Regions from separate parts of the Dehalobacter sp. TBBPA1 genome, predicted to be linked through region 2. Evidence: riboswitches for the same ligand, from Rfam matches in the RefSeq annotation. Region 2 holds a riboswitch; each other region holds the start of a gene.

Region 1 (7,984 bases), 810 kb from region 2:
TTTTCCCTGGTCATAGGGGACGAGGGCCATCGATCCCAAGGCAATATTGGGATGAACACCAATCACGATTGCGGCTTCCAGGCTCTGTCCTCTTTCTTCGCTTCTTCGGAAATATTCCCAGAGCCTTTGACGGGAATGGAGTGAAATCCCTAAGGTATTCTTGTTTTTTAACTGCATGCGGTGGAAACCTAAGGTTTCCACACCGCTTACAGGGTCTTTGGCAACACACAGTCCGGAGGTCACATAGGGTCCGGCGTCAATCGGAAAGTGGGTCGGAATCGGAAGCTTATAGAGATCAATCTCATCACCGGTGATACAATGCTCAGCAAAAGGAGGGTTCTCAATAACTTTGACCTCTTCAATCCGTTTTTTGATACGCTGGGCATAGGTCTCAGAAACTTTAGACGCTTCGACACCCAGGCCTTTGCCAAACCGTTCTCTGGTGCTTAAGATACTGGTCACCACAGGAAACGCACTGTTTTCTACTTGATCGAAAACCATGACGGGATAACGGTGCTCTTTTTCCAGTTCCATAATGAGAGTGCTGATTTCATACGCTCTTTTGACTTCTTCCGTGACATGCTTCACTTCACCATCCTGTTCCAGCTGCTTCAAAAAATCTCTTAAGTCTTGGCTCATATCCTAACCTCTTTTCTTACTGCATTGTCTCCCGCAAATGATTCTTTACTGGGCTAAACCTGATTTTTTAATGCTGTCATACACCAATTTTGTGATGACTGTGGAAAGAGGCCAGCAGACTGCAATGGTAATCAAGGCTTCAACAACGGCAACCTTAACAGGTAACTGGTAAATATAAATTAATCCGATACAAACAACAGCATTCCCCAAAACATTACAAAGGAATTGAGCGAAAATGTGGTGCCCCCATTTTTCCATAGAATATTTGGCCGCCACGAAGGATACGGCAAGTGACCCGATAGCATTCGCAAAGATAAAAGCAATCCACAGCGGACTGTACCAAATGGAAATGATAGCTTCAACTTCCCCGGCAATGATCCCTGCAGGCTGTTTATAAAGCAGAACAATGAGGGCTGTAAAGGAAGCCCAGACCGTACCGTTAATTAAGTACATGCCTGCTTTGCCTGTGGGAAGAAGGTTGTCAATAAACCCTGTCGCCTGACAGGCTATGACAAAGACAATCCCTAAGAGAATGGACCCTACGAGCGCTTTGGTGTCGGTTCTTAAAAATTTGTTTTTCATAATGTCCTCCTAAAATTATATTTTTTAATTTTAAATAAAATTAACGGTGATAAAGAATAGGGTACAAACCATCATACTGATCATTTCCCAGCTTTTTAAATGCAATTGTTTGCCAAACGTCCGCTGCTTGCTTCGGCCATAACCTTTTAACTCCATTGCAAGAGCGATATCTGAAGTATGCCGGACTGTGCGATAGAGCAATGGCATAAAGGTTAGCGGAAGATTTTTTATTCTATTTTTAATTCCTTCCGAGGGATAACCCCGAACCGATTGACTCTCTGAAATTGCCAGATATTCCTTTTGCATCAGAGGAAAAAAACGTTTTGTCATAACGACCAACATGGCATAACGATAAGGGACACCCCATGCTATAAGCATTAAAGCCGCATCTGTGGCAGAAGTCCAGGTCATAAACTGAACAGCGGCCAAGGTCACAGCAGCCGTCCGGGAAATACCCAAAGCAGCGGCCGGAATTGAGCCTGTATAAACAGACAGAATACCCCACTTCCAGAGAAGGTCCCCCTCCCGGCAGAACAATAACTGTATGACAAGAATCTGCGAGGCTACTAAAAGCATTACTGGCAACAGTATTTTATATTTTTTTAAATGGTTGGTAAAAATACAATCCGCAATGATTACCAAGGCAATAATTCCGATTTCCAGGCTCAGATTTTGTGAAAGCAAAGCTGTAAGAATGAGTGTTAAACACCATACCAACTTCGTACGCGGATCAATTTTTTCAATGAAAGCCATAAGCAACGCCTTCCTTCTGGAAATCTAACCCTATGTCTTTAAGGACCTCTTCAAAAGAACCAATCTCTTGGGCCGGAATATCCAATGCCAGACGGTGCATGTGCATTGCCACAATACGGTTGGCATATTGTTTGGCCAAACCCAGGTCATGGGTAACGAGAATAACCGTTTTACCTTGTTGCTGAAATGCAGAGAGCAGCTCCATGATCAGGGCGCTCTGTTCTTCATCTAAACCTGAGGTAGGTTCATCCGCCATGATAATCTCGGGGCCTCCTACCAAAACAGAGGCAATTGCCAGCTTCTGACGCTGGCAGCGGCTAAGCCTGTGCGGGTGGACATCGGCGAATGCCAATAGCCCGACTTTGTCTAAAATCCCATTTACTTTCTCTGCAATTTCCTCTTCCGGCAGTTTTCTTGTTCTTAAAACAAATGCCGCCTCATCTTTTACTGTGTTCGCAAAGATTTGAAGATCGGGGTTTTGAAACAGGAAACCTATTTGACTGCGTATCGTTGCTAAGTTCCTCTTGGTCAGGGGTTTGCCAAAGATTCGAATCGCACCCGTATCCGGGATAAGCAAACCTTCCATTAATTTCAACAACGTCGTTTTCCCTGAACCATTGAGCCCAATCACCCCAATAAAATCACCGCAATTAATATCTAAATTCATATTTTCACAGCCTTTGAAACCACCTTTATAGGTAAAGGCCAGATCCTTTACTTCCATCAATTTTTCATTCGATTTTTGATTCGATTTTTCATTCAATTTCTCATTTAACTTTTCATTTGCCGCCGTCATATTTGGGGTTGGTCTTGTTTGATTGAAGCGTTTCTGATAGTCACCAGGGCTGCATTCTTCTCTGATTGTTCCTTCAGCCATGATAAGAATACGGTTGGTATAGGGAAGAATATCGCAGGCCCGGTCCATCACCATAATCACGGTAATTCCCTTTTCTTTATTTAAATAGCTGATATAGGAATAAAGTTCCCGTTTTCCTTTTCCGTCTAATTCTGCGGTGGGCTGATCTAAAACAAGAATGGGCGTTTCCATCGCGAGAATACTTGCCAATACTACTCTTTGGGCTTGGCCGCCGGACAGTCCATCCGTCTTTCTTTGTTCAAAACCCTCCAGGCCAACGAATTGTAAAGTTTTTTTGACTCTGTTCTTCATTTCATCCCAAGGAAGTTCCATATTGGCAATCCCGAAAGCCACTTCTTCCTCTACCGTGATACTGACCATTTGATTTTGCGGTTCCTGCATCATATAGCCGATATAATCACACATTTTTGCTAAGGGGATCGCATGAATGTCTTGCCCCATGACCCTAACGGTACCGTTTAGCTGTCCGTTAAAAAATTGAGATGCCGCTCCGGTGATACTATGGAGTAACATCGATTTTCCCGATGCGGCTTCCCCAGTAATGGCGATGAAATCTCCTTGATTGATGGTTAAGTCGATATCTTTTAACACTTTGTTTGTCTCAGGCGGAAATACAAGAGATTCTATTTTAAGCTGTACCGCAGGTTCCATCGGATGAAGGCCTCCATATAAAAATCTAAACTATGTAAACGACATGCATACAAAATAAAAAAGTTCCAGTTTTGAGAGATACTAACTCTCAAACTGAAACTTTACCATTGCTTCATGTTGATATCTTCATTGGCAGGTCTTCTGACTCATAGCTTTAACCGATTTCTGTGCCTTCCCGATTTCTCAGTGGCATCGTACAGTCATCACAGCTATTTACAGCGGCGGGTCCGTCCAGGAATTGCACCTGATTCCCTATTCTTCTCGATAAGAGACACCAAAAAAGAATGTATGATTATTACGTCTTATTCTAAATGAAATTGAAGAAAAGTCAAGAGAAAAGATGGTGAGATTTTAACATTTGCAGCCAGGACTACATTTCCCAGATGAACAGGTTTTACCACCTTTAACTCCATAGGCATTAACCGTTGTAAACCGCTGAGTTATTTTATCATCAGCGCACTGCGGACATATTTGTTTGTCTCTTGAACTAACACTACAAAAAACAGAAAACTTGTGACCACACTTTTCGCAAATAAAGTCATAAGTTGGCATTTAATAACCTCCTAAAATATCTTTTCTTCATCAAATCAATAATAAATTCATTGAATCCCCAATATTATATCCGTATGACGCCAGGAGAAAATACTAGCTGGTCTTAATTACAGATCTTTAAATATGTTTCTGCCAGTTTTTTAGACGGCTATAATCCTGTATAATGATCCCTCCATATATTGGCCGTATAATGTTCTCAGATTTTAAGTCGCGAAATAATTTTGACACCGTTACTCTTGTTGTATCTGCAAGTTCAGCCAAATCTTGTTGATTGATAAACAGTTGCATCCCTTGTTGATCTGCAAGTGCACATAAAGTTTCGATAATTCTATGGTCTACCTTGTAAGTGTAATGTTTCTGCAGCCGGCTTATATGGTTATTACTTTTCATTGAAAGGTCGTAGAGCAGCTCTTCAGTAAGCGTAAAATCAGACTTCATCAAACTTTTCATTTCCTGAATTGAAATTGCAGCGGCTACTGTGTCTTCAACAGCCGTAAATGAACCGAGAGGGGGAATACCGGTAAACAATGGCGCAATCATAAATAAATTATTTGCACCCAAGACATCAATGAGAACCTCATTGCCTTCTTCGTCAACTTTCGAATATTCAACCGTCCCTGTAAAAATATATAATAGCTTCTCAATCGTAATGCCTTGTTTAATAATAATGCTTCCTTTGGGATATAACAATCTTTCTCTATCCGCAAAAACTTTCTTCCAACCATCTATTGGCGACCGGAATAATTTTGTGTGTTTCAGCCATGGTAGATCATTATCACTCATGATTACACTCCCTTGTACTTAGCCTTATACTTAGACTAATTAATATGTGAAAATGTAATTATGTTGTTTCCTTGTCCTGCCTAAATCTCCTGATAATTAGAGATATGGGCAGACAGAACTACCCTTACCTTGATTATATATTATTTTTCTTCGTGGATATAGTATGCAGATAATGGACATCTAACGACGAGCGTCAATTTAATTAACGCTGGTGAATGGTTATAAAAGTTGTTTTATGTTGCTAAATACTAAGATTATAACTAAAAATAAGATGATCGCTGTCAAAGTACAGAAAAATATTTCCTTAGAGCCAAGGTGCCTCATAGTGACCTTCCTTTATTCGTTAGAATACCTTGTTCCTGTTTCTTTTGGAAAAGGGAATTTACAAATCGTCTTGCTTTAATGATGATTTCATTGATCACCCCGACCGGACAAAAATATAAACACCAAAATCTTCTAATAAACAGCGATACAACCAGGATAATACTGAGCAGTATCCATTGCACACTCACCCCCTGAAATCCGAACAGGACTCCAAAAGGCTCATAACTGCCTCCTATACTCGGTGATTTAAAGCAAAAGCTTAAAATCAGTACGATCCAAACTAACATGTATTTTATTTTTTGCAGCCATGTTGCTACATGATGATTACATTTTAGTTTTCCGCCTCCGATTTTTGCCAGTATTTCCTGAATCCCTCCAAAAGGACATAACCAATAACAGTATAGGTTCTTCCCGCTTAAGAAAATAATTACTGGAATCCCGACGATTAAAATATACCAAAAAAGATTTTGTTTAAAAGCCGTGAAGAATCCCATTAATCCGCTGGCAATGTTCGCAAGTGAAATTGAACAGTTAAACCAGAAACCAGTAAAAAATATACTGCATATAAGAACCAGCCATCGCAGCTTAGGAATCTTAAAACGCACTCCTATAATCGTTGCAAATATTAATAAAGCCAAGCCTATTTCTTTGATCCCCAAATTAATATTCTCGGAAGGCTCAGAAATATTCAAAGCAAGTTGGTTTTTACCCAACCCATGACTAGCCTGACGGACTGCATTGGTAATTCCTCTTGATGAAAGCGTAGCGCTGGTCACTTTGTCGATATCCTGACCAATTTCTAACGGTTCATCTACAGATTTACCTGTAAATTGTTTTAGAAAATCCCCACTCAAAACTGAATGAATATAGGATGGTGTTTCCGTAGCATACCCTACAACCCGAACTTTTAAAATGTTACCGTTGGGGTCTGTAGCCGTTAAAACAGATACGGGACCGCCATAGCCGTTCCCTTGACCAAAAACCACGTACCCCTGCAGCGTATCCTGACCGTTGATATTCTTATAGCCTGCATAGGTCAGTGGGTGAGTCTCAATCGCTTTAAACTCCTGAGTATTGCTCAGCATTGAGGGTAAGAATTGCTGGACATCCATCTGTCTGCCCTTAAAACTAAACAATAATGCGATTATTAAAGATCCAAAAAACATAAATAAGAACAGTCTTTTTAAATGAACTTTAGACAAAATTACACATCTCCCGGTATACCATCGTTTATTATATCCGCACTACGTGCCTTTCTCAGCACTTCCCGCCTCAATTGAAACATAGTGCATGTAGTTCCAAGTCTTGTTGGATCCGGCTACAAGAGTGTCCCTCAGATTTCCTCAAACTGCCAACCACGCTTTTACGACAAACGGTTTGACTGCCCAGCGATTATTTTTTTGTTTTCTCTCTGGGCAGCAAACCATTCAGCCTTACCTTAAAACTGAGAACAAAAGTAATTACATTTTAGATGCATTATCAGCTATTTTTGCTTTCGGTACAGTAAAAAACCAACGCCAGATCCCGACTCCTGAAATTACAGTGATTGCAGTCAAAAAGACTCCGCCCATTAAAGCAGCACGAGACTCATTTTCACCGAGACTAGTGAAAATAAATATATCCGTTAAAAAGAGTAATAAAACCCACGCACAAACGACTAACCATTTCCACCAATTTAAGCTTTGACCACGTTGCTTCGACCATGAATACAACCAATACACAGCCACCGCTGTTCCCATTCCTGCAATGAACGAATAAAGGCTCATCCGCTATTCCCTCCTATTTCTTAAAGATGCCTTCCGGTATCCCGTCAAAGAACATATCCGTTCTCATCCACCAAGGCACGTCTTTATAAGTCGCCCACGTCGGAGCATTATAATCGTCTTTTGACGGACTTGGATAAAAGCTCTTTTGCCCCCATAACATGATTTGATGTGCTATTCCGGTTCGATCTCTTACAGCCAATTCACGGCTATACTTATGCAACGCATTGTCAAATCTGCGCCACGGACACACAGAATAACAAACACCGCACATATGTCTGATGGGAACAGAAGCATAATAGTTCTGACATTTTTCTCTGTCTGACATCCAACGTACCACGCCATCGTCCTGCAGTTCGGGTTGTCCGCTTGGAATAGAGCCACCAGGACATTTTTCCGCGCAAATACCACACTTGTCGCAGAAATCCTTTAAGCCCATGTTGATTGGCCGATCCGGCTCCATAGGAAGATTTGTCAGTACAACAGCCAATTTTACCGAGGGTCCAAATTCGGGTGTAACCAATATGCCAGGCCTTCCCATCTCACCCAATCCTGCATCAATTGCTAACGGCGTGGGTAAAAGTTCATCCCACCCTATAATTGGGTTTCCGTTATATCTGGCAGGATACCCCAAAGCTTTGATAAAGCCCGTAAGTCTTGCAGCAGCAAGGCCTGACCGCGTATATGCCTCAAATGGACTGTAAAAAAGCGGTGTTGCTTCTATTAAATTAGGTTCATGGGGTACAGCAATGACAATTGCATATTGCCACCAATCGGGGATGTCTATGGGACCGCCTCTTACCCCCCTTGGCGTTATTGGATCAATTCCTACCGCAGCTAAAATTGGAAGCATCCTGGGGTCCACGCCACCACCCCAGCCTAAGATCCACCTCGGATTGACTTTCGTAATACCCACTAAAGTCCCACCAAAGAGGCCTGCCATTTTTTTAATGAGTTTGCTTGTTTCTTTTGGATCCTTAACTTTTAATGGTTCTTTGATTACACCCTTAAAGTCCCACTCTTTTGGGTCCCCTACTAAGGGAGCAAGCATGCTGGTCCA
Region 2 (7,984 bases):
TTGACGTGGTATTATCGCCGATATCCTTGATCTGGCCGCTGAGCATACGGTTCTTCATCGCATCGAAGTCCCAGTCTTCCGCTTTCATCCGAACGCCGACGATACTGTCAAACAGCCTATCGTTATCAAATGCCCGCAGATAACCGACCTGTGTCGAGCTGGAGTAGATCGCCTGACTTAAAGGCAGGGTGACCGCCGGTAAACCTTTGTATTCCTCAGGCGCCTGCTGTCCTTCCTGTAAGAGAAGCATCTGTCTCTTCTGGCCGTCGGTAACAAGTTTCATGCCGTCTTCCATGTACTGAATGCTGAAGTTTTTGGCAAATTTCAAATTCATGCTGCTCCCGGCAGGATACATGGCTTTCACGTCTTTAACACTGCCAATGGCGGCGGCCATACCGGAATCCGTTTGCGCAGTCTCTTTGGCACACCCCAGGGGCATCACCAGCAAAGTTAGTACCATTGTTAAAATTAAAAAACATTGCAATTGAGATTTTCTTTTCATTATTATTTTTCTCCTTATAACTTAAATATGAAATACATTTCGTCTGAAAGCCCTACGGTCAACCCTCATTAATCTTCTTGATTCGTTTGAATTGCCGCTGCCGTTCCCCGGCAGACTGTCGTAACAAATGAATCCAGCATCGCTTGCACCCATTCTTTTTGATCCGCATTGGCACAGGCGGTCCATTCCGCTGTCGTCTTCAGGTGTTCGGCGAGATTCTGCAAGATAATTTTTCCGGAAAATTCAGCTTCCTTTACTGAAAGCAATCCCCAAGACAATTGATCCAGCAAATGAACATAAAGTGACGTTAAGGAAACGATTTCATCCTGTGAATCCAGCACATGGATACGGCCGATTGCATCGGCCAGGCTCACTCCGGAACAGACCTCGCGGCACTTGTCGCCGAAGCTTTTTTCAGTGATGCCGTACCGTTTCAGTCTGGCCAGCATACCGTGCTGGCTCTCTCTGGTAAGGCCCATATGTTTCCCCAGCGATTCCCTGACTGTATCCATAACCATCCGGCCGATCAATTCCCCCAGTTTGCCGTGCTTCCCGGCATAGGTCAAGGTATTATCCGACTCTGCATTGGCAATAATCATCACATTGTCCGTTCCTGATCCGGTGGCAATTCCGGATGAATACAAACTTCCGGCCAGCAGTTCCTGCAGGACGGCGGTTTTGGCTTCTGTAGCTGTGACAATGCTGCGTGCCAGGCATCCGGGTGTCATATCGGCGTTGACAAAGACCATGATATTGATGGTTCCCGGCTTGAGACTAACGCTTTTCCCGCGTTTTTCATAGCTTGTGGCTTTCTCTCCCACCCGTCCGCCGTTGACTTCCAGACTGGCTGTAGCAATGGCGGTAACGGTCAGCTCATCATAGGTTTCCGTTTTGACGGCAGCGCTGTCCATGGAGACAATGGTCGCCATATAGGCCACTGTGTCGTAATCCAGTCCCAGATCGTCGATTATAAACCGCTTGATTTTTTCTTCCTGTCCCGGTTTGCAATGTTCACATTCCCGGCCGGGACCCGGGTTGACATCCTGGTTATACACCGCCGTTAAATCTTCGCGGTAGCCTCCGTTATGCATGGAGGTGCTCATGACCTTGCGCTTTCCTGAGAAAGGTACCACCAGGCAGCGGTTATACTTGTAAACTTGATCTCCCGTAGCGAGTCGGGCAATGATCATAATAATGCCTCACACCCTTTCCATTGTTTTTTGTCTTCAATGCATTTGGCAACTTCCGCCGCTTTCGAGCAATAGCGGATTTTATCCGTCCACTCCCCGTAACGCCGAAATGCATTTTCTTTCGGAAACAGGGAGAACACGGTTTTCCCCATTTTCACCGCTTCAATCACCAGGTCCATATTGCGCTGATTGATGCTTCCTACCGGAAAACCGGTATCAATCATATAATCCACGGTTTTTATAATCTCCCTGGCCTGATGATATTTATCTTCATGGATGGCGTTAAAAGCCTCTTCCTCAATAATTTCACAACCTAAGGCCTTACCGATATGGATATCAATATCATTGCTGTGCAGCACCCCGCAGCACATTCCGTATCCGGCCCGGGAAAGCGCACGATACACGCCTGCGCCCGTTCCATTCCCCCCGGCAATGAAAATCTCGGGATACTGACGGCTGAAAAATTCCAGGCTTCCCAGCAATTCATTGTATTGCGCCCCTTCAATCTCATACAACGATTGAATCGTTCCGGCCTTGATGATCTCCTCAGGCGTACCCTGGGCTGCAATTTTTCCGTCCTGGATCAGCAGGATGGTTTCACAGCCTTTAATGGCCAGATCAATGTCATGGAGCGAGAGCACGACCGTTATGCCTTTTTCCAGGCATAACCTGCGCAGGATACTGATGACTTCAACTTTATGTTTGACATCCAGGTGGCTTGTCGGTTCGTCGAGAACAATCAGCTCCGGCTGCTGGATCAAGGCGCGGGCAATCATCACTTTTTGTTTTTCACCGTCACTGAGTTCAGCGTAATATCTGTCCCTCAAATGGACGGCATTTACCGCCTGCAGGGCTTCCTGAATAATTCCTTTGTCCTCGTCCGTCAATTTGCCGATCAGGTTGGTATGCGGAAAGCGTCCCATGGCGGCAATCTCAAAAACGGTAAGCAGACCTAATGATACCTGTTCCGTCAAGACTACGGCTAACTTCTTCGCCAATTCTGTTTTTCTGATGCTTTTTAAATCCCTGCCGTTGATATAGACCGTACCGCTGACAGGCGCAAGGAGTCCTGACAGCGTTCTCAGGATGGTGGATTTTCCGGCTCCGTTGGGACCTAGCAGGCAAATCAGCTGTCCCTTGATGCCCCGGAGGTCGACATTTTCCACCACCACCGTTTTTTCATATCCGACATCCATTTTCTCAGCAAGAATCACATTATTCACAGTTCACTCCCCTTTCTAAGCAGCAGATAGACAACAATCGGCGCGCCAATCAACGAAGTAATCGCGCTCAGCGGCAATTCTGTCGGTGCCATCAGCATCCGCGCTCCCAAATCACAAATTCCGGTCATTAACGCGCCGGCCAGGATAACACCCGGAAGCAAAACACGGTTGTCGGAAGTACCAAAAGAAATTCTGACCATATGGGGGACGGCCAGTCCCACAAAGGAAACCGGGCCGGCAAACGCCGTGATTACCGCGGTCAGCACGCTGGAAATCAGGATAACCAGCATCCGGAACCGTTTGATGTTCAACCCCATCGATAAGGCGTATTTTTCTCCGAAAAGCATCGCGTTCAGCGGTTTACAAATAAACAAGGACATCAGCAGGAACGGAACACCGATCAGATACAGGCACTCCACCTGCGTCCAGGAAAAACCGGAAAAGCTCCCCAGCGTCCACATCATAAACGCATGAATTTTTTCTTTATCGGCAAACGCCGTGAGCATACTGGTCATTGCACTGCAGATAAATCCCGCCATTAACCCGATAATGAGCAGGGTTGTGATATTCCTGACTTTTTTGGCGGCTAATACCACAACCAGCATTACAATCATCGCACCCAGAAACGCGCCTCCGAACAGAAACATCGGCGTCATATGTGTCATGCCGAAAGTATATCCCCCTAAGACCACGAGCCCTACAAACAAACTGGCGCCCGATGAGATGCCAAGCACGTAGGGTTCTACGATCGGGTTCCTGAAGAAGATTTGCAGCAAAAGTCCTGCCACGGCGAGGCAAGCGCCGCCGACCAGCGTTGCCAACGCCCTTGGCAGACGGATGTTCATGACAATCGATGCATAGGTGTCATTTCCGGTTTCCTGTCCCGTCAATATTTTGACAACATGTTCCAGGCCGATATTTACAGAACCGGCTGAAACATTCAATAGAAATACCATCGTCGCCAGCAGCGCCAGTAAAATAATAAAAAACACATGCATTTTCAATTTCAGTCTTTGTTGATCCATTTTTTCTCCCCTACTTATTGTGCTTGCCGGAAACATGTACATTGATCCCGGTAAGTACCATTAATCCGAGCGTACTGTGGTGATTCTTGCCGTCAGATCCGCGAAATTTTCCAGCATTCCGGTTATTGTCTCCTCAGCGGATTGCCAGCAATAAGCATATTCAGCGTCGAGCCCGTACTTTTGTCTTATTCTGTCGGCAATAGCCTTGCCTTCCTGTGCTGCACGCCCGGGAGAGATCAGCTCCCAATCCACTTGGTCCATCAGGTGGACATACAGCGAGGTCAGGGCGACAAGTTCCTCTTGTCTGTCCAGGATTTCCAGTTGCTGAATAAATAAGGGTTTGGCCAATGCTTTTTCTCCCAAGTCACAATGCTTGTTCCAGATACTTTCTTCCGTGATTCCAAAGCGCTTCAAGCGTCGCAGCATACTGTGCTGGCTCTTTGGACATAAACCGGTCTGCAAAAACAGCGCCTCTTTGACAGCCGGCTTCACCGCTAAGCCGATCAGTTCACCCAGCTTGCTGTGTTTGCCCGCATAGGTCAGTTTTAAATTGGATTGGCTGTTGGCAATGATAATCGTACCGTCTGTTCCTGAACCTGTCGCTAACCCCCGGGAGTAATTGCTTCCCGCCATCAGCTCCTGCAAGGCTGCCGTTTTGGCCTCCGTGCAGGTTACCAAAGCGCGAGTCAACGTACCCGGGAGTAAATCCGCATCGATATTCAGGATAATATTGATGGTTCCTTCCTTTGTCATGACGGTTTTGCCCTGAGCTTCATGGTAAGATGCCGGATCTCCAACCCTTCCGCCGTTGACTTCCACACCCCCGGTGACAATGGCAGTCACCGTCAGGTTATCATAAGAAACCGCTTTGATCGAAACATTGTCCATGGACGCGGCTGTGGAAATACCCGTGGCAGTTTCCGGATCGAGGCCGATCTCTATGGCAAGCAGCTTCAGGTCGTTCAGGTAGGAATCTGTCCTGAGAGAGCAGGCCATCCCTGCTCCCGAATTGGAATCTTGGTTGAAGGCCGCTTTGAGCTTTTCGCTGTATCCTCCGTTTAGAACGGAGGTGCTTAGCACCTTGCGCTCCTCTTGGAACGGAATGATGATGCTCTTTTGATACCTGTGGACTTCATCCCCAGTCGATAAAGTATGAATTTTCATTTTTTCCTCCGCTGTACACGTTATGATTGCACCGCTCAAACAGGTCTTGCAGTCAAAACAAGGTTGGTTTGACACGCTTTTGTTCCGTGCTCTATTTTTCCGGCAGCTGTTGGTACATAACAAGTTTCCAGTCCGGGTAAAGTCCTTCATGGAAGAGCGAGGCCATATCTTTCACGCCTTCAATCGTTTTGTTAATCGACATGTAGTACCAAGGGGCGAAGCAATACACTTTTCCGTTCTTGACAGATTCGAAATCTTTTAATAACGGTTCGGTCTTTAGCAGGCTCTCAACAGAGGGCATATAGGCAACCATTGAGGAATAAATAAATACGTCCGCATCCTTGCCTTTCTCATAGAATTCTTCCATGGAAATTTGGGAACTGCCGGTTTTATCCGGGTTAACATTCGCGAATATATAATCTCCCCCGGCTTCCTTTATTTGTTTTGCCACATAGGATCCGCCGTCGGTAATATACACCTTGCCATCGTAGACCATGCCATAGACAACTTTTGGACTCGGCTTATCTTTAACGGCAGCTGTGATTTCCTGCAGCATCGCCGCTTTCTCTTCAATAAAACCGGCGGCTTCCTTGTCCTTGTTGTAGAAAGCGCCTAAAAATTTCAGCCATTTCAGACGTCCCATATCCGTAGGTTCCGTATAATCATTGACGACCACGCAGGGGATATGAAGTTCCTTCATTTTGGCGAGCGTTTTCTGCAGTCCGTAATCTCCGGTATAGACAAAGACCATATCGGGGTTCAGTGCTTGGATCTTTTCAAAATCCGGATCTGCCATGCCCCCTGTGCCGACATATTGAATCGTTCCATTCTCCATGCGCGTTTTCACTTCATCAACATACCATTCTGCTGTATCTGTAGTGACGGCGGCAATACTGTCCCAGTCCTTGTCTGAGAATATTGCCTGAAGCAAGCCTACCTGTGTGGTCGAACAGTAAACTACCTTTTTCAGCGGTGTATTGATAACCGTCGCCCCTGCGGCCTCCGGTATTTTAGGTGTCTTCACTCCTTCCGGCACCAGCAGGAACTGATTGTTTTCCGCATCCGTCAACAGCTTGATATTGTTGCCATAATCAGCAATCTTAAATGCGTTTGTATAACTTAAACTGACCTCTTTGCCGGTTAAGGGCTTATTGCTTTCCTGGCTTCCGGCGGAACAGCCTGCCACTATCAGCGAACAAATCATAATCAGTATGACGACAATAAAAAAATTCTTTTGATACTTAATCATGAAAATTCCTCCATCTTTATCCTTTAACAAAAACACCTCTCAACTTCACGTCAAGAGGTGTCAACAATATATTTAGTAAAATATATGATGTTTAACATACAGCACCTCCTCTGTCTTTCGCAGAGTTGAAGTAAACTACTCAGGCAGGTCTTCTGACTCCGGATCATCAATGTTTCACGCCTTCCCGGAATAAACCAGTGGCATTCATGAAACATTTCCCCATTACAGCGGCGGGACCGTGCAGGATTTGCGCCTGCTTCCCTTTTCAACCAAAATCCTCGGACTTTGGTACCTGAGCTTTGTCAGTATTCAGTTAGTTAGAACATGTAATAACTTTTTATTTCAGTATTTTCATCAAGTGTCCGATGCGCGGAAGCCTCAAATGGACATTCCGAATTCATCAAAGCAATCTCCCTATATACTGTCTTCCCAACAATACGGAACCGATCAAAATCATATTTATCAATACTGCTGGTAAGAAACCCTGCCAAGAGAAAGGAGCCAGTTCTTCCAATACTTCAATATCCCCGTCATATCCCCTGGCTTCCATGGCCGTATAAATCTCATCCGAGCGTTTGTAGGCCCGGATAAAAAGAGTTGATGCCAGAGCCCCCAACGAATGATACCCCGCTTTCAGGCTGGAATAACCTAAGCGGGAATTTTGAGCCGTATACATTGTCTCCGCTGTTTCCATCAATACAAAAATAAACCGATAAATCAAACTCATCAATTCCACCAGAATTTTAGGACATTTCAGCTTCCGCAGTACAGATAGGAGGTCAACCATCGGCGTATTCAGGGACAAATAATATAAGCAGGATACCGCTCCTAAGGCCCTGAAGAATAGCTGTGCGGCTGTCTCTATACCGATTTTAGAAAATCCTAAAAATGTACCGAACACCGGCACAGACATAACAAACTGCTGGGGATCATTTGAGATTTGAAAGGCTATCATAAGCACTCCCAAGATTAAGAATGACATCGGCAGGAGCATCAGTTTAAGAAAAAAGCGGAGCGGGATCCCACCCTTCCTGACGGACAACCACGTCATGATCAGTAAAACTACAAGCGAGAGCAGGATGGAATTCCCCCAAAGACAGACACCCAGGGTCAACAAAGCAAAGGCAACTTTTTCCATCGGATTTTTACGTTTCAGTTTTGAAGCATAGGCGTAATTGTCAATATTTATCATGCTTTTTTCCTTATTTCATACGAATTTTGCTTATATTCTTACGCAGAATACTCATACTTTACGATGTTGCCACTAAGCTTTATTTCTGTTCTCTTCTTTTTTACTGCGCCCTTTCAGGTAACCCAGTCCATAAAAGAGAATGCCGGAACCTAACGCTGCTTGCAGAGCAAACAACAAGCTTTCAATTTCACCGCTGGGAGGCTCAAAAATTGAAGAAAACCAGGGGTTGTATTCAGGGTTAATCTCGGTAATCGCAGTTTCGGCTTGGCCATCCGCTCCGCCGAATTCCGCATCTTTAGCGATAATAAGCGGAATGACAGCCAGCAGGATAACAATAACAATCAAGATAAGATTGGTAGTAATTCTTTTTTTATTGCCCTGTTTATCATAAGTATTATTCATCGTGCGGCCCCCTTGGAAAATATTTTTAAGGATTGAA
Region 3 (7,984 bases), 1.2 Mb from region 2:
CCTGATTATTTTAAGATTCAGGTCACTTTAAACACTGCTAAGATTAAGCTTTTTAGTTACCCTCTAAATAGATTTGTCCCAAACTCGCCATCGGTGGCGATTTTGGGACAAACTGCCGATTTCTTTACTATCTTACCTGATGACATCAAAAATCTGTAATAATCTGCTTTTTTTCTTAATTCGCCAATATTCAGACGACCTTGGTCGTCCAGTTCTCACAATTCCAAACTTCCGTAACGACATCCTGGTAAAAGTCAGGTTCATGGCAAATGAGAAGCAGGCTGCCTTTATAGGCCTGAAGCGCCCGTTTCAGCTCCTGCTTGGCTTCGACATCGAGATGGTTGGTCGGCTCGTCGAGCAGCAGAAAATTCGTTTCTTTATTAATCAACTTGCAGAGCCGTACTTTGGCCTGCTCACCGCCACTCAAGACCAGGACTTTGCTTTCGATGTGCTTCGTCGTTAAACCGCACTTAGCCAGCGCTGCCCGCACTTCATACTGCGTATAGCCGGGGAAGTCCGACCAGAATTCTTCGATGCAAGTCTTATAATTGGCATCCTTGATTTCCTGTTCAAAGTAGCCGGGGAAGAGATAGTCCCCAAGTTCAGCTTGGCCTGAAAGGGAAGGGATTTCACTGAGGATGCTCTTTAAGAGCGTGGTTTTGCCGATTCCGTTGGCGCCGGTCAAAGCAACCTTCTGGCCGCGTTCCAGGGAAATGTTGATCGGACGGGAGAGCGGTTCGTTATAGCCGATCACCAGATCAGAGGTTTGAAACACGAGCTTGCCGGAAGTTCTGGCTTCTTTAAAGTTGAATACCGGTTTGGGTTTGTCCTTGGCCAGTTCAATCCGGTCCATTTTATCGAGCTTTTTCTGGCGGGACATCGCCATATTCCGAGTAGAGACTCTGGCTTTGTTGCGCGCGACAAAATCCTCCAGGTCGGAGATTTCCTGCTGCTGTTTTTTATAGGCCGCTTCAAGCTGTAATCTTTTCGTTTCGTAGGAATTCTGGAAATTCTGATAGTCTCCGACATAACGGTTCAGTTGCAGGTTGTCCATATGATAAATCAGATTGATGACGCTGTTTAAGAATTCCATGTCGTGTGAGATCAGGATAAAGGCATTTTCATAGGCCAGCAGGTAGCGTTTCAGCCATTCAATGTGCTGTTCGTCGAGATAGTTTGTCGGCTCATCCAAAAGCAGAATATCCGGCTTCTCCAGCAGAAGTTTGGCCAAAAGCACTTTGGTCCTCTGACCGCCGCTTAAGTCATCTACGTTCTTATCGAGACCGATATCCTGCAGGCCCAAGCCGCGGGCGGTCTCCTCGACCTTGGCATCGACAATATAAAAATCATTGTTGTTCAAGGTTTCCTGAATCAAGCCCATATCTTCGAGCAGAACTTCCAGCTCCTCGGATGAAGCGTCGCCCATTTTATCACAAATCGCCAGCATCTCAGCTTCCAGTGCAAAAAGATACTGAAAAGCATCCTTAAGAACATCGCGGATCGTTGCTCCTTTGGCCAGAACCGTGTGCTGGTCAAGATAACCGACTCTGACTCGTTTAGACCATTCAATCTGGCCTTCATCAGGCTCGAGTTGGCGCGTAATGATATTCATAAATGTAGATTTTCCCTCGCCATTCGCCCCGATCAAGCCGATATGCTCGCCCTTCAGCAGGCGGAAAGATACATTTTGAAAAATGGCTCGGTCGCCAAAGCCGTGGCTCAAGTTTTTAACAGTCAGAATACTCATGTTTTCTTATCTTCCTTTTTACATAAATTAGTAAATAAATACGATTAGTCAATCGCAAAACCGCCAGTATTGCTCATTTCTTCACCTTGGCATACAAAGATTTTCCTCAGCGCTTACCATGCATTTTAGAGGTGACAAGGTGATAGTGGTCAATATCTTTATTAGATTATCAAATCTGCCTAAGGAGAGCAAGTCAGAAATATGCCTGTATTTATGGAAAGTTGCAACCGTCTAGATCCCCAAAATCCAAAAAGGGTTCGTTTATTGAATAAGCTTCTTTTTAACCATGACCAGCGGGAAAGGCAGCGTCAGCAGCGTAACGGCTAAGAGCCAGATGATATGGCCGGTGATTGCCGGAGTAACCTGTCCCAGGACCAGTGGACGCACCGTTTCAACGGCATGGTACAGCGGCGTCAGCCACGGAAGAAAACGAATGACGGTGGGCAGGCTTTCAATCGGGAAAAAGATCCCGGCAAACAGGAACATTGGAGAAATCAGCAGCGTGAAGAAATAGCCGAAAGAGTCATAATTGGGAGCGAGACTCGTCCAAATTAAAGAGAGATTGGAAAAAATGACGGACATGAGGATCAGTGGGACAAAGATGAGCAGGGCATACGGGGAGTGGACAATGCCGAACAAAGCGACGACAATAAAGAAAACCGCACCGTAAAGAACGCCTTTGAATGTGCCATACAGGATTTCGCCGAGGACGATGTCGTCCATGCTTACCGGCGTAACAACCATGCTGTGAAATATTTTCTCCTGGGACATCCGGGTATAGCTGTTGTAGGTCATTTCATAAGTCACAGCAAACATCGCTGAAGATGCGATCAGCCCCGGAGCCAGAAAATCAAGGTAGGAAAGCCCGTTGATTTGCGTAATATAAACGCCCAGACCAAAGCCCATGGCCCAGAGATAAAGCAGCGGCTCCAGAAAATTAAACATCAAATTGGCTTTCCAGGTTTTGCCGAAAACCTTCAGATTCCGCAGAAATACCTTGAAAGTCAGTATTGGATTAAGATCAGGTTTAACTATTTTCATCCTCTTATCCTCCATATCATCAGCGCTCTTCATATGATTTCTCAAACCCGCCACGCACACCATGAAGCGTTTCGCCGGTCAGTTTCAGAAAAACATCTTCAAGATTCGTCGGTCTCAGGCGCTGATAGCTGACAGGAAGGTGTTCACCGGCAATTCTTTGATTCAGGTCGTCAGCCATGGCTGGTCCGTTATCAGAATAGAGGACCAGATCATCACCAATTTGTTGAAAAGATTTCAGCCACTCAGAGCTCCAGTGCAGGAGCTTATTTTGCATATCCGGACTTACCCCGAGTTCCAGCGCATATTGCCCGACATGCTTATCAATAAGATCTTCCGGTACACCTTGCTCGAGGATTTTGCCCTGATTGATGATGATCAGTCGGTCGCAGAGATGACTGGCTTCTTCAAGATAGTGTGTTGTCAGCAGCATGGTCGTACCGCTTTCTTTTAACTGCCGCAGACGCTGCCAGACTATATGACGGGCGTACGGATCAAGCCCGGTGGTTGGCTCATCAAGAATCAATAGCTCCGGACGGTTGATCAACGCTCGTCCAATTGTCAGACGTCGTTTCATGCCGCCGGACAGCTCGTCGACGACCGCATTGGCTTTACTTCGAAGATCCATAAAGTCCAGGATTTCAAAAGCCCGTTCCCTGGCTATACTACGCGGCAGACGGTAATAGGAGGCGTAGACCAGCAGGTTTTCCAGAACCGTCAGTTCCGGGTCAAGGTTATCTTCCTGGGCAACAACACCGAGACGTGCTTTAATTTCCCGGGAATGCTCCGAAATATCTTGGCCGAAAACCGTCAGATGGCCCTCAGTTCTCGGGGACAAGCCAAAAACCATTCTAGCCAGGGACGTTTTGCCGGCACCGTTTGGACCAAGAAGTCCAAAACACTCTCCCTGCCGGACGGTAAAAGAGATCGCATTAACGGCAGTGAAATCTCCGAATCGTTTGGTCAGGTTTTCGGCTGAAATAATATTGGCTGGAAGAGAATAAGACATGAAGAGATACCTCCGTGAATTGCTGTTCTTTTTTCCTAGCGTATCAAAAGGAGGGCAGAAGAGCAAGGCCGCGTCTGTGAAAATATCATGCAGGAGGAGAAGGCTATATGCTGTCCCGCAGATTGCGGGTGGACACGTTGTGCGTCATCTGATATAATATAGTCGCTTAGGTTGCATAATTTTGCAATAATAGGGAAACAGGTGAAATGCCTGTACGGTCCCGCCGCCGTAAGGTGGAGCAGATTCAAAGTTGCCACTGTTTACAATGGGAAGGCTGAATTTGCTTTGAAACCGAGTCGGAAGACCTGCCTGAGCCATTTTGCACTGTTTTCACGGAGGATGAAAGGTGTAGCATACGAATCATGCAGAAGTGTTTTGGACTGTTTGCAGATTGTGTAAGTAAAACCTCTTCCAACCGCCGGTTAGAGAGGTTTTTTGATGTCCATGGAGAGCTTCAATAGAAATGGAGAACAAGTCATGAAAGCAGTTATTCCACGTATTATGTTTGCGGCTGCAGGCAGCAGCAGCGGCAAGACCACAATCACTTGTGCGGTATTACAAGCCCTTCTGGAGCAAGGAGTTAATCCTGCTGCGTTTAAATGTGGGCCGGACTATATTGATCCGATGTTTCATACCGAAGTCATTGGGACAAAATCACGGAATCTGGATTTGTTTATGCTATCGGAAGAGGTATGCCGGTATTTGCTGGTCAAGAATTCCGAACAGTCGCAAATCGCTGTTTTAGAAGGAGTAATGGGTTATTATGACGGGCTAGGCATTGGCAGTACCGTGGCAAGTTCTTACCATTTGGCTGCAGTAACGCAAACGCCTGTTATCCTTATTGCCAATTGTGCCGGTTCAGCAATCTCAATTGCAGCCTTGATCCAAGGATTCTGCCATTTTAGACCGGACAACGGGATCAAGGGCGTTATTCTGAATAATCTTACACCTTCCCTATACCCGCAGTATAAGGAAATGATCGAAAAAGAGACGGATATCCAGGTGGTCGGCTACTTTCCGAAGCTCAAAGAATGCGCGCTGGAAAGCAGGCATCTTGGATTAATTACAGCATCCGAAGTGGAAGACCTACAGCAAAAAATGAAATTACTGGCCATACAGGCCAGAGAATCCATTGATCTGAAACAGCTGCTGCGTATTGCGGGAGGGGCCCCGGAAATAGACTATCATGAGGCCGGGATCGAGAGAATCTCTGCTGTTAAAGTCGCCGTAGCCAGAGATAAAGCCTTTTGTTTTTATTACCAGGACAGCCTCGACCTTTTGGAAACATTGGGAGCGGAACTGCAGTATTTTAGTCCGCTTGAGGATCAAGCTGTACCGGAATGTGACGGACTGATTCTCGGCGGCGGTTATCCGGAATTATATACCGGACAGCTGGCCAGCAATACATCGATGCTGGCAAGCATCAGGCATGTTCTCTCCAATAATACTCCCTGTATAGCTGAGTGCGGCGGGTTCATGTATTTATTGGAACGTATTGCTGACAAGGACGGCAAACCTTATCCAATGGCAGGACATTTAGAAGGGGATGCTGTACTGACGGATAAACTGAACCGTTTCGGTTATATTTCACTGACGGCGCAAAAGGACAACTTGCTGTGCGACAAAGGCGGCAAGATCAATGCGCATGAATTTCATTACTCTGATTCGACAGCCAACGGCAGCAGTTTTACGGCAGTAAATTCATCCGGCAGCAAAACGTGGGACTGCATCCATGCCGATGAGAACCTCGTTGCCGGCTATCCCCACCTTCATCTCTGGGGGAATCCGGAGTTTGCCCGTTCGTTTATCCGGAAATGCCGCAGCTTTCGAACCGCTAGGATGGGTTAGTCAGGCGTGTATAAGCTGGAAAAGTTTGAATCGCTTGATGATCGATAGATGATCGATAATAATAGATAAAGGGATATTTTGGTGAAAGGAAAGAGGCGGTGAGTAAATGTTGGCTTTGGTCAGCGGAGGCGTTGCCAGCGGAAAGTCTGAAATAGCAGAAAACTTAGCTGTCAGTTTGAATAAAGGAAAAATGGCCTATATTGCAACAATGGCTGCCTCAGATGAAGAGTGCTGCAACCGGGTGGTCAAGCACCGTCGAATGCGGGACGGCAAAGGATTCGATACCTTTGAGTTTTCTTACGGACTTTTCGATAAGATCCCTGTTCTCAGCGGCTGCCATACCGCTTTACTCGAGTGCATGGGCAACCTGATTGCCAACGAAATGTATCTGCAGGAGCGCAGCCCGCAGGATACCATTGACTGTATCATCAATGATATCCGGTTGCTATCGGTGACCGTACCGAACACGGTTATCGTAACCAGTACGATATTTGAGGATTTCAAAACCTATGATGATTTTACAGCCGGCTATATCCGTGTACTGGCTGAAATAAATTCAGCAATTGCCGCTGCTGCAGATGTAGTGATCGAATCAGTCTGCACGATCCCGCTTATCCATAAAGGAATGAAGGAGCTTTCCGGTTATGAAAATCTTGTTTGAATCGTTTGTTGCCGCCTTTTCGATGTTCTCTAAAATTCCGATGCCTCAAATCGACTGGAACGAGAAGAACATGCGTTATTCTTTTATCTTCTTTCCTGGAGTCGGGGCTGTCATTGCCTTTGTTATCTGTCTCTTGTTTTTATTGTTGCAATATTTCGGGTTCAGTCCCGTCTTTTTTGCTGCTGCAGCTGTATTTATTAACGTCATGATCACTGGCGGAATTCACCTTGACGGTTATTGTGACACGACAGATGCCTTGAATTCCCATAAGGACCAAGAGGAAAAGCTTCGAATCCTTAAGGATCCTAATGTTGGAGCGTTCGCGCTCATCTATACGTCAGTTGTCCTGCTGCTGCAGTTTGCGGCGTGGTATGAGACGTATCTGACACCTGACTTTTTCTTTCTCGTTCTTGTTTCGTTTATCCTGTCACGATCGATGGCCGCTTTGGCAGTCGTCTGCTTTCCGTGTGTCAGAAATACAGGACTTGCTTCAATCTTTGCAGGTTATGCCTCGAAGAAAACGGTAAGAACCATCATTTGCTTGATCGCTTTATTATGTGTTGCGGCAATGCTGTACGTGAGTGTGATTGTCGGAAGCATTGCAGTTTTATTTATTGTGCTGTCTTTTTACTTATTTTACCTGATGGCCCAAAAGTATTTTGGGGGTATAACCGGTGATCTGGCAGGCTTTTATATTGTGGTAAGTGAAACAGGAATACTCCTAATTTCAGTAATAGCAGGAGGCGTTATGCTATGATTTTGGTGATCGGAGGCGGCAGTCAGGGGAAATTGGAATTTGTCAGGAGCAGATGGGATATCGCTTCGGCAAACATTACGGACGGAGGGACTTGCAGCTTCGAAGAGGCTTTTCAGCGTCCGGTGCTTGACCATCTGCATCTGCTGATCAGACGTTTGCAGGGAGCCGACCTTGATGCACGGAAATTTATCGCTGACGGAATCGAGCAGCACCCCGACATGATTCTGATTTGTGATGAATTAAGCTCAGCTGTGGTGCCGGTTTTGAAAGATGACCGGGAAATGCAGGAAACGACCGGGAGGATCCTTTGTGCAGCCGCCCAGAAAGCGGCTAAGGTCTATCGCGTCTTCTGCTCCATTCCTGTTCTGATTAAAGGTGAAGAGCATGAATAAGTTCCTTTACCTGATCCGGCATGCCAAGACTGAGGGCAACTTGAGAAGCAGGTATATCGGAATTACGGATGAGCCTTTATCTGAACAGGGGATCTTCGAACTCCGCGAGCATATTGCTGCCGGCCGCTATACGGCAGTTGAACATGTTTTTGTCAGTCCGATGCTCCGCTGCCTTCAGACCAAGGAGCTGATTTATCCGAATGTCCCTTACAGTATAATTCCTGAACTTGCGGAATGCAGCTTCGGTATATTTGAGAACAAATCGTATGAACAGCTGAAGGACCTTGCCGAGTACCAAAGCTGGATTGACAGCGGCGGGAAACAACAAATCCCAGGGGGAGATCAGCCGGAAATGTTTAAGTCCCGCTGCCTGGAGGGTTTTAGCCGCGTTATTCAGAAAGTAGATGAAGCCGGAATAGAACAGGCCGGACTGATTATTCACGGCGGTACGATCATGATGCTGCTTGAGGCATTTTCTCCGGAAATATTTGATTTTTACCATTGGCAGATAAAGAACGGCGAAGGCTATCAA
Region 4 (7,984 bases), 260 kb from region 2:
TAAGTTTATCTCTCTTGGAATTTGTGCAAAGAGGTTTATTTTCCAAGACCCCGGTCGATTTGGGTACCCGCTGCACCGTATTTATGAATTCCAAAATCAAACAGGTCCAAAAAGAAGGCGCGGATATCGGCAGCATCGCGGCCGGGATCTCGTATTCAGTTGTCAAAAATGCGTTATACAAAGTCATCCGCCTGCACAATTCTTCCGAAGTTGGTAAGAAAATTGTTGTTCAGGGCGGAACGTTTAATAATGATGCTGTTTTAAGAAGTTTTGAACGTGTCACGGGCCGCCAGGTCATTCGTCCGGACATTGCCGGGATCATGGGCGCGTTCGGAGCGGCTCTTATTGCCCGGGACCATTATCAGGCCGGAGAACAGACCACCTTGCTAGGAGAACAAGAGCTGGGGGATTTCCATACCGAGACCAGTACGCGCCACTGTGGCCTATGCGGCAATAATTGCCTGTTGACGGTCAACCAATTCTCGGACGGCAGGGAGTTTCTGACAGGAAACCGCTGCGAGCGCGGAGCCGGACTGGAAAACACCTCTGAGGATATTCCGAACCTTTTTGCCTATAAATATGAGCGTCTATTTGCCTATAAACCACTCAAAAAGGAAGAAGCAACCCGTGGCGAAATCGGGATTCCACGGGTCCTGAATATGTATGAACATTATCCGTTCTGGTTTACGCTGCTAACGGAGCTCGGTTTCAGAGTTATTTTGTCCGGCCGCTCCTCAAAAAAGATATTTGAGCTCGGCATGGAGACCGTAGCTTCTGAGTCGCTGTGCTATCCGGCCAAACTGGCCAACGGGCATATTAAGGACCTTCTGAACAAAGGGGTCAAGCGGATTTTCTATCCGTGCCTTCCGAGAGATGAAAAAGAGCTAGCTGGCGCCAATAATAATTACAACTGCCCGATTGTCACTTCTTATCCGGAATCCCTTCATGCCAATGTGGATGAAATAAGGAACAAAGAAGTTGCATTTATTTTCCCGTTCCTGCCGATTGATGATATGGCGCGTTTAAAAGTTCGGATCTATGAAGAATTTAAAGCGATGGGTATAACACGACAAGAGGCAGCAAGTGCTGTAGATAAGGCTTTTGCCGAAAGAGATGCTGTTCGCCAGGACCTCAGAAACAAAGCGGAAGAAGTATTGGACTATTTGCAAAAGAACAACCTGAAAGGCATCGTACTTGCCGGTCGGCCGTATCATACCGATCCGGAGATTAACCACGGGATTCCAGAGATGATTACCGGTCTGGGGATCGCTGTGCTGACTGAAGATTCTGTCGCTCATCTTGGTCAGGTGGAAAGGCCTCTGCGCGTCCTCGACCAATGGGTCTACCACTCCAGGCTGTATGCGGCAGCAAGTTTTGTGACAACCAGGGATGACTTGGAACTTGTCCAATTGAATTCGTTTGGCTGCGGACTGGATGCAGTCACCACGGATCAGGTTCAGGAGATACTGCACCAGTACAGAAAGACCTATACCTTGGTTAAAATTGATGAGATCAATAATCTGGGCGCTATTCGTATCCGGATACGGTCATTGCTCGCTGCAATGAAGGAAAGAGACAAAAAAGAAATTCATGCGCATAAGCTTTTTGAGACACCTAAAAGAGTCATGTTTACAGAAGAAATGAAGCATGAGTATACGATTCTTTCTCCGCAGATGGCACCGATCCATTTTGAACTGATTGAAGAAGCCACCCGTTTGGAAGGCTATAAGATAGAGATTCTGCCTGATGTGGAAATGGATGTCGTCGAACAGGGACTGCTGCATGTGCATAACGATGCCTGCTATCCGTCAATCTTAGTTGTCGGTCAAATTATGGCGGCACTGAAATCGGGTCGTTACGACCTAAACAAGACGGCAGTTATCATGTCGCAAACAGGCGGCGGCTGCCGGGCCAGCAATTATATTGGCTTTATCCGTAAAGCCTTAAAAGATGCCGGCATGGAACAGATTCCGGTTATTTCCCTTAATGCCGGCGGTCTGGAGTCCAATCCCGGGTTCAAACTTTCCATGAAGATGATCAAGCGTTGCGTCATGGCTACGGTTTATGGCGATCTGCTGATGCGCGTAACCAATGCCATACGACCCTATGAGAAAAATAAAGGAGAAACGAATGATCTCCTGGCCAAATGGCTGAAGAAACTGAAGCCGACCCTGGCTGCGATGAACCTACGGGAATATCACCGAAATATCCGCCGAATTATCAAGGACTTTGATCATATTGAGATCCTAGATGTTAAGAAACCAAAGGTCGGGGTGGTTGGGGAGATCCTCGTCAAATTTCATCCATTTGCCAATAATTTTATTGTGGATGTTCTGGAAAAGGAAGGCGCCGAAGCCGTTCTGCCGGATCTGATGGATTTCTTTATGTACTGTGCGTATGGAACAATATTCAGAAGAAAAGAACTCGCTGGCTCACTGAAAAGCGAGCTTATCAGCCGCTATATTATCTGGCGATTGGAAAACTACCGCCGGGTAATGAAACGCACTTTGGCAAAGAGCAACCGTTTCCATCCTCCCAAATCGATTTATGAGTTGGCCGATATGGCCGGCAAGATCATGCATCTCGGACATCAGACCGGTGAAGGCTGGTTCCTGACCGCAGAAATGCTGGAACTGATAGAAAGCGGAGCAACAAACGTTGCCTGTCTGCAGCCGTTTGCCTGCCTGCCAAATCATATCACGGGTAAAGGGATGGTCCGCGAACTTAAACGGCACTACCCGCTGGCGAATATTGTGCCAATCGATTACGATCCGGGTGCCAGCCAGGTGAATCAGATCAACAGAATTAAACTGATGCTTTCAGTCGCTTTCAAAAATATGGAGAGGTCGGAAGCAGTCAATAATGCCAATACGAACAATAGAAACAAAATGAATAACAACGCCGGGCAAATGCAATCTGCACCCAGCGAGGAAGCGGCAGCTTTGCATAACACTGAAGAAGGTACAGAGCAGTCGTATTCCGAACAGAAGATTATATAACAAAAAACCTCTTCAGTATTGTAGGCTGAAGAAGTTTTGAATATTTATTGAAGTAGATTAGGAATACTAAATGAGTCCGTTATTCTATTTCATCTGCTGTTTGGCATAGGCGATCATTTTTTTGACCATCTGGCCGCCGATCGGGCCTCCTTCCAGACCATTCTGTCTGGCAGTAACATCGCCTTTATAGTGGTCGTTATTTTCCCTTACAAAATCAAGATGGCCGATTTCAGCCGCAGCCTCCATTTTTAGATTCTGCAGCAGCTTTTTTTTGCTTTCATTTGTTTTGCTCATTTTTTTTCACCTCCATCAATATTATTGACACTTTTGAAAAAAATCTTCATTGTAAATAATCCAATATCAGAGAGATTTAACCTTCAAGTTTTTGATTGCAAATGTTTGGACGCAAACATAGTGACTGGAGTTGGAGAAAACATGCTGCAGATCAAAGTTCTAGCGGTAGGGAAAATCAAAGAAAAATATTTAAAAGAAGGGCTGAAGGAATACGCCAAGCGTCTTGGCGCGTACATCCGGCTTGAGATGATTGAAGTTGAGGACGAACCATGCCCCGAAAGGGCATCAGCTGCCGATGAAGCAAGAGTAAAACAGAAAGAAACTGAAAAGGTTCTTAAATTAATTTCACCTCAGGATTATGTGGTTTTGCTGGATCTTCTGGGAAAGGAACTTTCTTCACCCGAACTTGCCGTTTTGTTTGATGAAAGAGGGCTTTCAGGCCAGAGCCGGATCACTTTTGTGATTGGCGGATCTCTTGGTACGGCAGATGAAATCCGAAAACGCGCCGATTACCGGTGGTCGTTCTCGAAGCTTACCTTTCCGCACCAGATGATCAGGCTTATCCTGCTGGAGCAGATTTACCGGGCGTGCAAGATCAGCAAAGGGGAACCCTACCACAAATAGAATTGATGGAGGTAAAGATACTTCAATTAATATATTGATTCCTTGTCGAAAGAGCGATATAATGAATCAGGATTAAAACTGAATAGACAGAACAGGTGTTGAATGGAACTGATAAGCGTACCATTCAATGAATAAGGAAAGTCGGGTAGAAGCCCGCGCGGTCACGCCGCTGTGAAAGTGGAGTTCTTCAGGTATACCACTGGGAAACTGGGAAGGTCTGAAGATCGATGATGCTTAAGCCAGAAGACCTACCTGTTTTAGTGTCTCACCATATACTCTACGAGTGATAGAGAGGGGGATGTATGTGCAAGACTACCGAGGAAAACTTCCTAGCATATGAGCCTCTCGACGTAAGATGTTGAGAGGTTTTTTGTTTCATATCTTATATAGGAGAGTTTGACGATGATAAATAAAAAGATTTGGATAATGGGTTTCGTACTTATGTTTATGTTCTTGCCCCAGCAGACATATGCCATGCATATCATGGAGGGCTTCCTTCCTGCGGGTTGGTGTATTACTTGGGGTGCTTTGGCAATACCTTTTGTTCTGGCTGGTTTTTTTTCTATCAGAAGAACTGTTGGAGAGCATCCCAAAACATTAATGCTTTTGGCGATGGCAGGTGCCTTTGCTTTTGTTTTGTCTTCCCTGAAGATTCCTTCCGTTACAGGAAGCAGTTCGCATCCTACGGGGGTTGGCTTTGGCGCTATCTTGTTCGGACCGACCGCAATGGCCGTAATTGGCTTGATCATACTGCTGTTTCAGGCTGTTTTACTGGCTCATGGCGGATTGACAACATTGGGAGCAAATACTTTTTCGATGGGCATTGTGGGGCCGCTGGTGGCTTTTGCTACATACAAAATTGTGAAGAAAGCAAATGGACCGCAGTGGCTTGCCGTGTTTCTCGCTGCCGCACTTGGGGATTTATTAACTTACGTCACGACATCGGTGCAGCTTGCACTGGCGTTTCCTGCTGAAACAGGCGGCGTTATGGCATCACTTACCAAGTTTTTAGGTATTTTTGCCTTAACGCAAGTACCATTGGCGATCAGTGAAGGTATTTTGACTGTGCTGATATTTAAGGCGATTTTATCCTATGCAGGGGATGAGCTTAAAGACTTAAAAATACTTTCAAAGGAGGTCTGAAAATGTCTGTAGAAACGATGAAACCGAAGAATAAAAATCGGGTTATTATCACAAATATTATTTTAATTACGATTGTCATAGCGCTTGCCGTTATGCCCCTCATTGTGCAAAAAAATGCGGAATTTGCTGGGGCTGACAGCCAAGCTGAACAAGCTATAACAGAACTTAACGGGAATTACCAGGCCTGGTTCTCACCGATTTGGGAGCCGCCTAGCGGAGAAATTGAAAGCTTGTTATTTGCGCTTCAGGCAGCTGTCGGAGCAGGTGTTTTGGGCTACGGGTTAGGTTATCTGCGGGGTCGTAAGAAAAAGGAAGAACCGGTAAACAATGATTTACATCGATAAATACGCTTATTTATCCAGGCTTAAACAAACGAATCCATTAAAAAAGCTGGTCTTAGCCGTTTCGGTTTTGGGGGTCTGTCTCTGGGCTGATTCCGTTGCGGTGTCAATCTTGACGCTCCTGATCATGGGTTGGTATACCGTTTGCAAAGGCGGTACACCTGTTAGAATTTTTATTAGACTGATGCTTGTCCCACTTTCCTTTTTAGTGATCGGCGTTTTAACCATTGCGGTCAATGTTTCAGGGGACAAAGATGTTTTTGTATTCTCTGTATATGCATTTGGCATGTATATCGGGGTGTCGCAGTCCGGTATTCTAAGTGCGGCAAATTTGTTTTTTAAAGCGCTTGGCGCGGTTTCCTGTCTGTATTATTTATCGCTGAGTACACCAATGGTAGACCTGTTGGCAGTTCTTCGGAAGCTTAAAGTTCCAAGACTGATGGTTGAATTGATGGGACTGATCTACCGGTTTATTTTTGTATTTTTGGAAATGGCAGACACCATGTTTACGGCGCAAAATTCCCGCTTGGGCTATGCGGGGCTTTCTTCCGGATACCGTTCATTGGCGGCTCTGGCTTCGTCACTTTTTATCCGGTCTTATCAGAGGGCGGATGAACTGTATATTGCGCTTGAAGCCAGGGGATATGACGGTGAGCTCAGTGTGATCCATGAGCAGGCGGAGACTCATTGGACAGAATATATTCCGATTATGCTGATTAACCTATTCCTGATTGCAGTTGCGCTGTTTTCCAAACAATGGACAGGAGGCTTACTATAATGGCCGAAAATGGCTTGATTGAAAATGTGGAGGCTAAAAATATCTTGGAAGTCAGAAATCTCCACTACATCTACAGTGATGGAACCCAGGCCTTAAAGGCCCTGTCACTCGGGATTAAACAGGGGAAAACGACAGCAGTCCTCGGAAGCAACGGTGCTGGAAAATCAACGTTGCTGGAAAATCAACGTTGCTGCTTTCCTTTAACGGCATCAATAAGCCTTCAGGCGGCGAAGTTCTATTCAAGGGCCTGCCGCTGGATTATTCAGTAAAAGGTCTCAAACAGCTTCGAAAATCTGTTGGCATTGTTTTTCAGGATCCGGATAAGCAGTTGTTTTCAGCCAGTGTCTATCAGGATATCTCCTTTGGAGCGATGAATCTAAAGCTGCCTGAGGAGGAAGTCCGCAGAAGGGTGGATCTAGCCATGAAGAGAACCGGGATATCCCACCTGAAAGACAAGCCCACACACAGCCTCAGTTTTGGCCAGAAAAAACGTGTAGCCATTGCCGGCGTTCTGGTGATGGAGCCGGAAGTGCTTATTTTGGATGAACCGACTGCAGGGCTTGACCCACTCGGAGTCAGTGAGTTAATGAAGCTGCTCAGAAAATTGCAAATTGAGCTGAATTTGTCCGTTGTGATCTCAACGCATGACATTGATATTGTACCGCTTTACTGCGATTATGCGTATGTCATCGATGACGGCAGGCTTGTAATGGAAGGTACGCCTCAGGAAGTGTTTTCGCATCCGGAGGAAATCAGAAGGATTAATCTCAGACTCCCAAGAATTGGGCATCTTATGGAAATCTTGCACGATAAAGATGGCTTTGAATTTGCCCAGCCTGCCAATACCATATCTGAGGCCAGAAAAGCTTTAATTAACTGGAAAGATACAAACTGATTGAAGGAATATAAAAATGATGAATCATGACATCCACCATCTAAACGATGAACAAAACAGTCCACAAAACAGTCAATCCGGTGAACTCTTTGTCATCAAACAGAATAAAAGACTGAGATGCGGCTTTACTACGGGATCCTGTGCGGCTGCTGCTGCCAAGGCTGGGGCGGTAATGCTACTCTCAGGAGACCTGTGCACAGAAATAGCCATTGCGACACCGAAGGGGATACCGGTTGCGATGCAGGTGCTGGAAGTTCGGAGAGACATGAACCAGGTGACGTGTGCTGTAAAAAAGGACAGCGGCGATGACCCAGATGTGACCAACGGCATCCTTATTTTTGCGACGGTCGCCAGAGCGAACCATAATAATATTCAGATCGATGGCGGCCAGGGCGTCGGCAGAATCACTAAGCCCGGGCTTGCCTGTTCTATAGGAGAACCGGCCATCAATCCTGTTCCCAGAAGCATGATTATGTCGGAAGTGGCGAAAGTCTGTGCCGAGTACGGTTATGAGGGAGGCCTGGAAATTACGATATCAGTTCCGGAAGGGGAGGCCATTGCCAGAAGAACCTTTAACCCACGGCTGGGCATTGTTGGCGGAATCTCTATTCTGGGAACAATAGGAATTGTCGAGCCGATGAGCGAAAAGGCCCTGATCGATACGATTCGACTGGAGATGAATCAGCAGAAAGAAAAGGGCTGCAGAGATCTGCTGGTCTGCCCTGGAAATTACGGTGAAACTTTTGCCCGCAGTACGCTGGGGCTGGAGAGTTCTCTGATCCACTGCAGCAATTATATCGGTGAAATGCTGGATTTTACCTTGGAATTAGGCTTTGACGGCCTGCTGCTGATTGGACATGCCGGAAAATTGGTCAAGCTGGCAGCGGGCATTATGAATACCCACTCCCGC

What was found. Region 2 has a riboswitch for cobalamin ahead of AB3489_RS01155 (ABC transporter substrate-binding protein). Riboswitches for the same ligand answer to the same signal wherever they lie in the genome.
Region 1: another riboswitch for cobalamin. It lies ahead of AB3489_RS05220 (ABC transporter ATP-binding protein); the one in region 2 lies ahead of AB3489_RS01155 (ABC transporter substrate-binding protein).
Region 3: another riboswitch for cobalamin. It lies ahead of AB3489_RS07030 (cobyrinate a,c-diamide synthase); the one in region 2 lies ahead of AB3489_RS01155 (ABC transporter substrate-binding protein).
Region 4: another riboswitch for cobalamin. It lies ahead of AB3489_RS14515 (energy-coupling factor ABC transporter permease); the one in region 2 lies ahead of AB3489_RS01155 (ABC transporter substrate-binding protein).

The regions. Positions count from the first base shown of each region.
Region 1 covers NZ_CP162385.1:1,030,342-1,038,325, reverse strand. Annotated here, with positions in the region: gene AB3489_RS05235 (UbiD family decarboxylase) at 1-639, opposite strand, end outside; gene AB3489_RS05230 (hypothetical protein) at 685-1,221, opposite strand; gene AB3489_RS05225 (energy-coupling factor transporter transmembrane protein EcfT) at 1,252-1,974, opposite strand; gene AB3489_RS05220 (ABC transporter ATP-binding protein) at 1,961-3,502, opposite strand; cobalamin riboswitch at 3,616-3,796, opposite strand; gene AB3489_RS05215 (zinc ribbon domain-containing protein) at 3,854-4,054, opposite strand; gene AB3489_RS05210 (Crp/Fnr family transcriptional regulator) at 4,172-4,837, opposite strand; gene AB3489_RS05205 (4Fe-4S binding protein) at 5,158-6,246, opposite strand; gene AB3489_RS05200 (hypothetical protein) at 6,622-6,927, opposite strand; gene AB3489_RS05195 (reductive dehalogenase domain-containing protein) at 6,941-7,984, opposite strand, start outside.
Region 2 covers NZ_CP162385.1:221,935-229,918, reverse strand. Annotated here, with positions in the region: gene AB3489_RS01180 (ABC transporter substrate-binding protein) at 1-502, opposite strand, end outside; gene AB3489_RS01175 (adenosylcobinamide amidohydrolase) at 571-1,692, opposite strand; gene AB3489_RS01170 (ABC transporter ATP-binding protein) at 1,689-2,915, opposite strand; gene AB3489_RS01165 (FecCD family ABC transporter permease) at 2,912-3,940, opposite strand; gene AB3489_RS01160 (adenosylcobinamide amidohydrolase) at 4,001-5,104, opposite strand; gene AB3489_RS01155 (ABC transporter substrate-binding protein) at 5,196-6,353, opposite strand; cobalamin riboswitch at 6,478-6,664, opposite strand; gene cbiQ (cobalt ECF transporter T component CbiQ) at 6,754-7,545, opposite strand; gene AB3489_RS01145 (energy-coupling factor ABC transporter substrate-binding protein) at 7,618-7,947, opposite strand; gene AB3489_RS01140 (energy-coupling factor ABC transporter permease) at 7,944-7,984, opposite strand, start outside.
Region 3 covers NZ_CP162385.1:1,408,300-1,416,283, forward strand. Annotated here, with positions in the region: gene AB3489_RS07015 (ABC-F family ATP-binding cassette domain-containing protein) at 191-1,747, opposite strand; gene AB3489_RS07020 (ABC transporter permease) at 2,009-2,788, opposite strand; gene AB3489_RS07025 (ABC transporter ATP-binding protein) at 2,808-3,794, opposite strand; cobalamin riboswitch at 3,946-4,122, shown strand; gene AB3489_RS07030 (cobyrinate a,c-diamide synthase) at 4,272-5,642, shown strand; gene AB3489_RS07035 (bifunctional adenosylcobinamide kinase/adenosylcobinamide-phosphate guanylyltransferase) at 5,749-6,303, shown strand; gene cobS (adenosylcobinamide-GDP ribazoletransferase) at 6,287-7,060, shown strand; gene AB3489_RS07045 (hypothetical protein) at 7,057-7,452, shown strand; gene AB3489_RS07050 (histidine phosphatase family protein) at 7,445-7,984, shown strand, end outside.
Region 4 covers NZ_CP162385.1:2,971,423-2,979,406, reverse strand. Annotated here, with positions in the region: gene AB3489_RS14530 (acyl-CoA dehydratase activase-related protein) at 1-2,999, shown strand, start outside; gene AB3489_RS14525 (alpha/beta-type small acid-soluble spore protein) at 3,084-3,293, opposite strand; gene rlmH (23S rRNA (pseudouridine(1915)-N(3))-methyltransferase RlmH) at 3,438-3,917, shown strand; cobalamin riboswitch at 3,994-4,188, shown strand; gene AB3489_RS14515 (energy-coupling factor ABC transporter permease) at 4,320-5,060, shown strand; gene AB3489_RS14510 (energy-coupling factor ABC transporter substrate-binding protein) at 5,063-5,404, shown strand; gene cbiQ (cobalt ECF transporter T component CbiQ) at 5,388-6,179, shown strand; partial or broken gene AB3489_RS14500 (ATP-binding cassette domain-containing protein) at 6,179-7,074, shown strand; gene cbiD (cobalt-precorrin-5B (C(1))-methyltransferase CbiD) at 7,094-7,984, shown strand, end outside.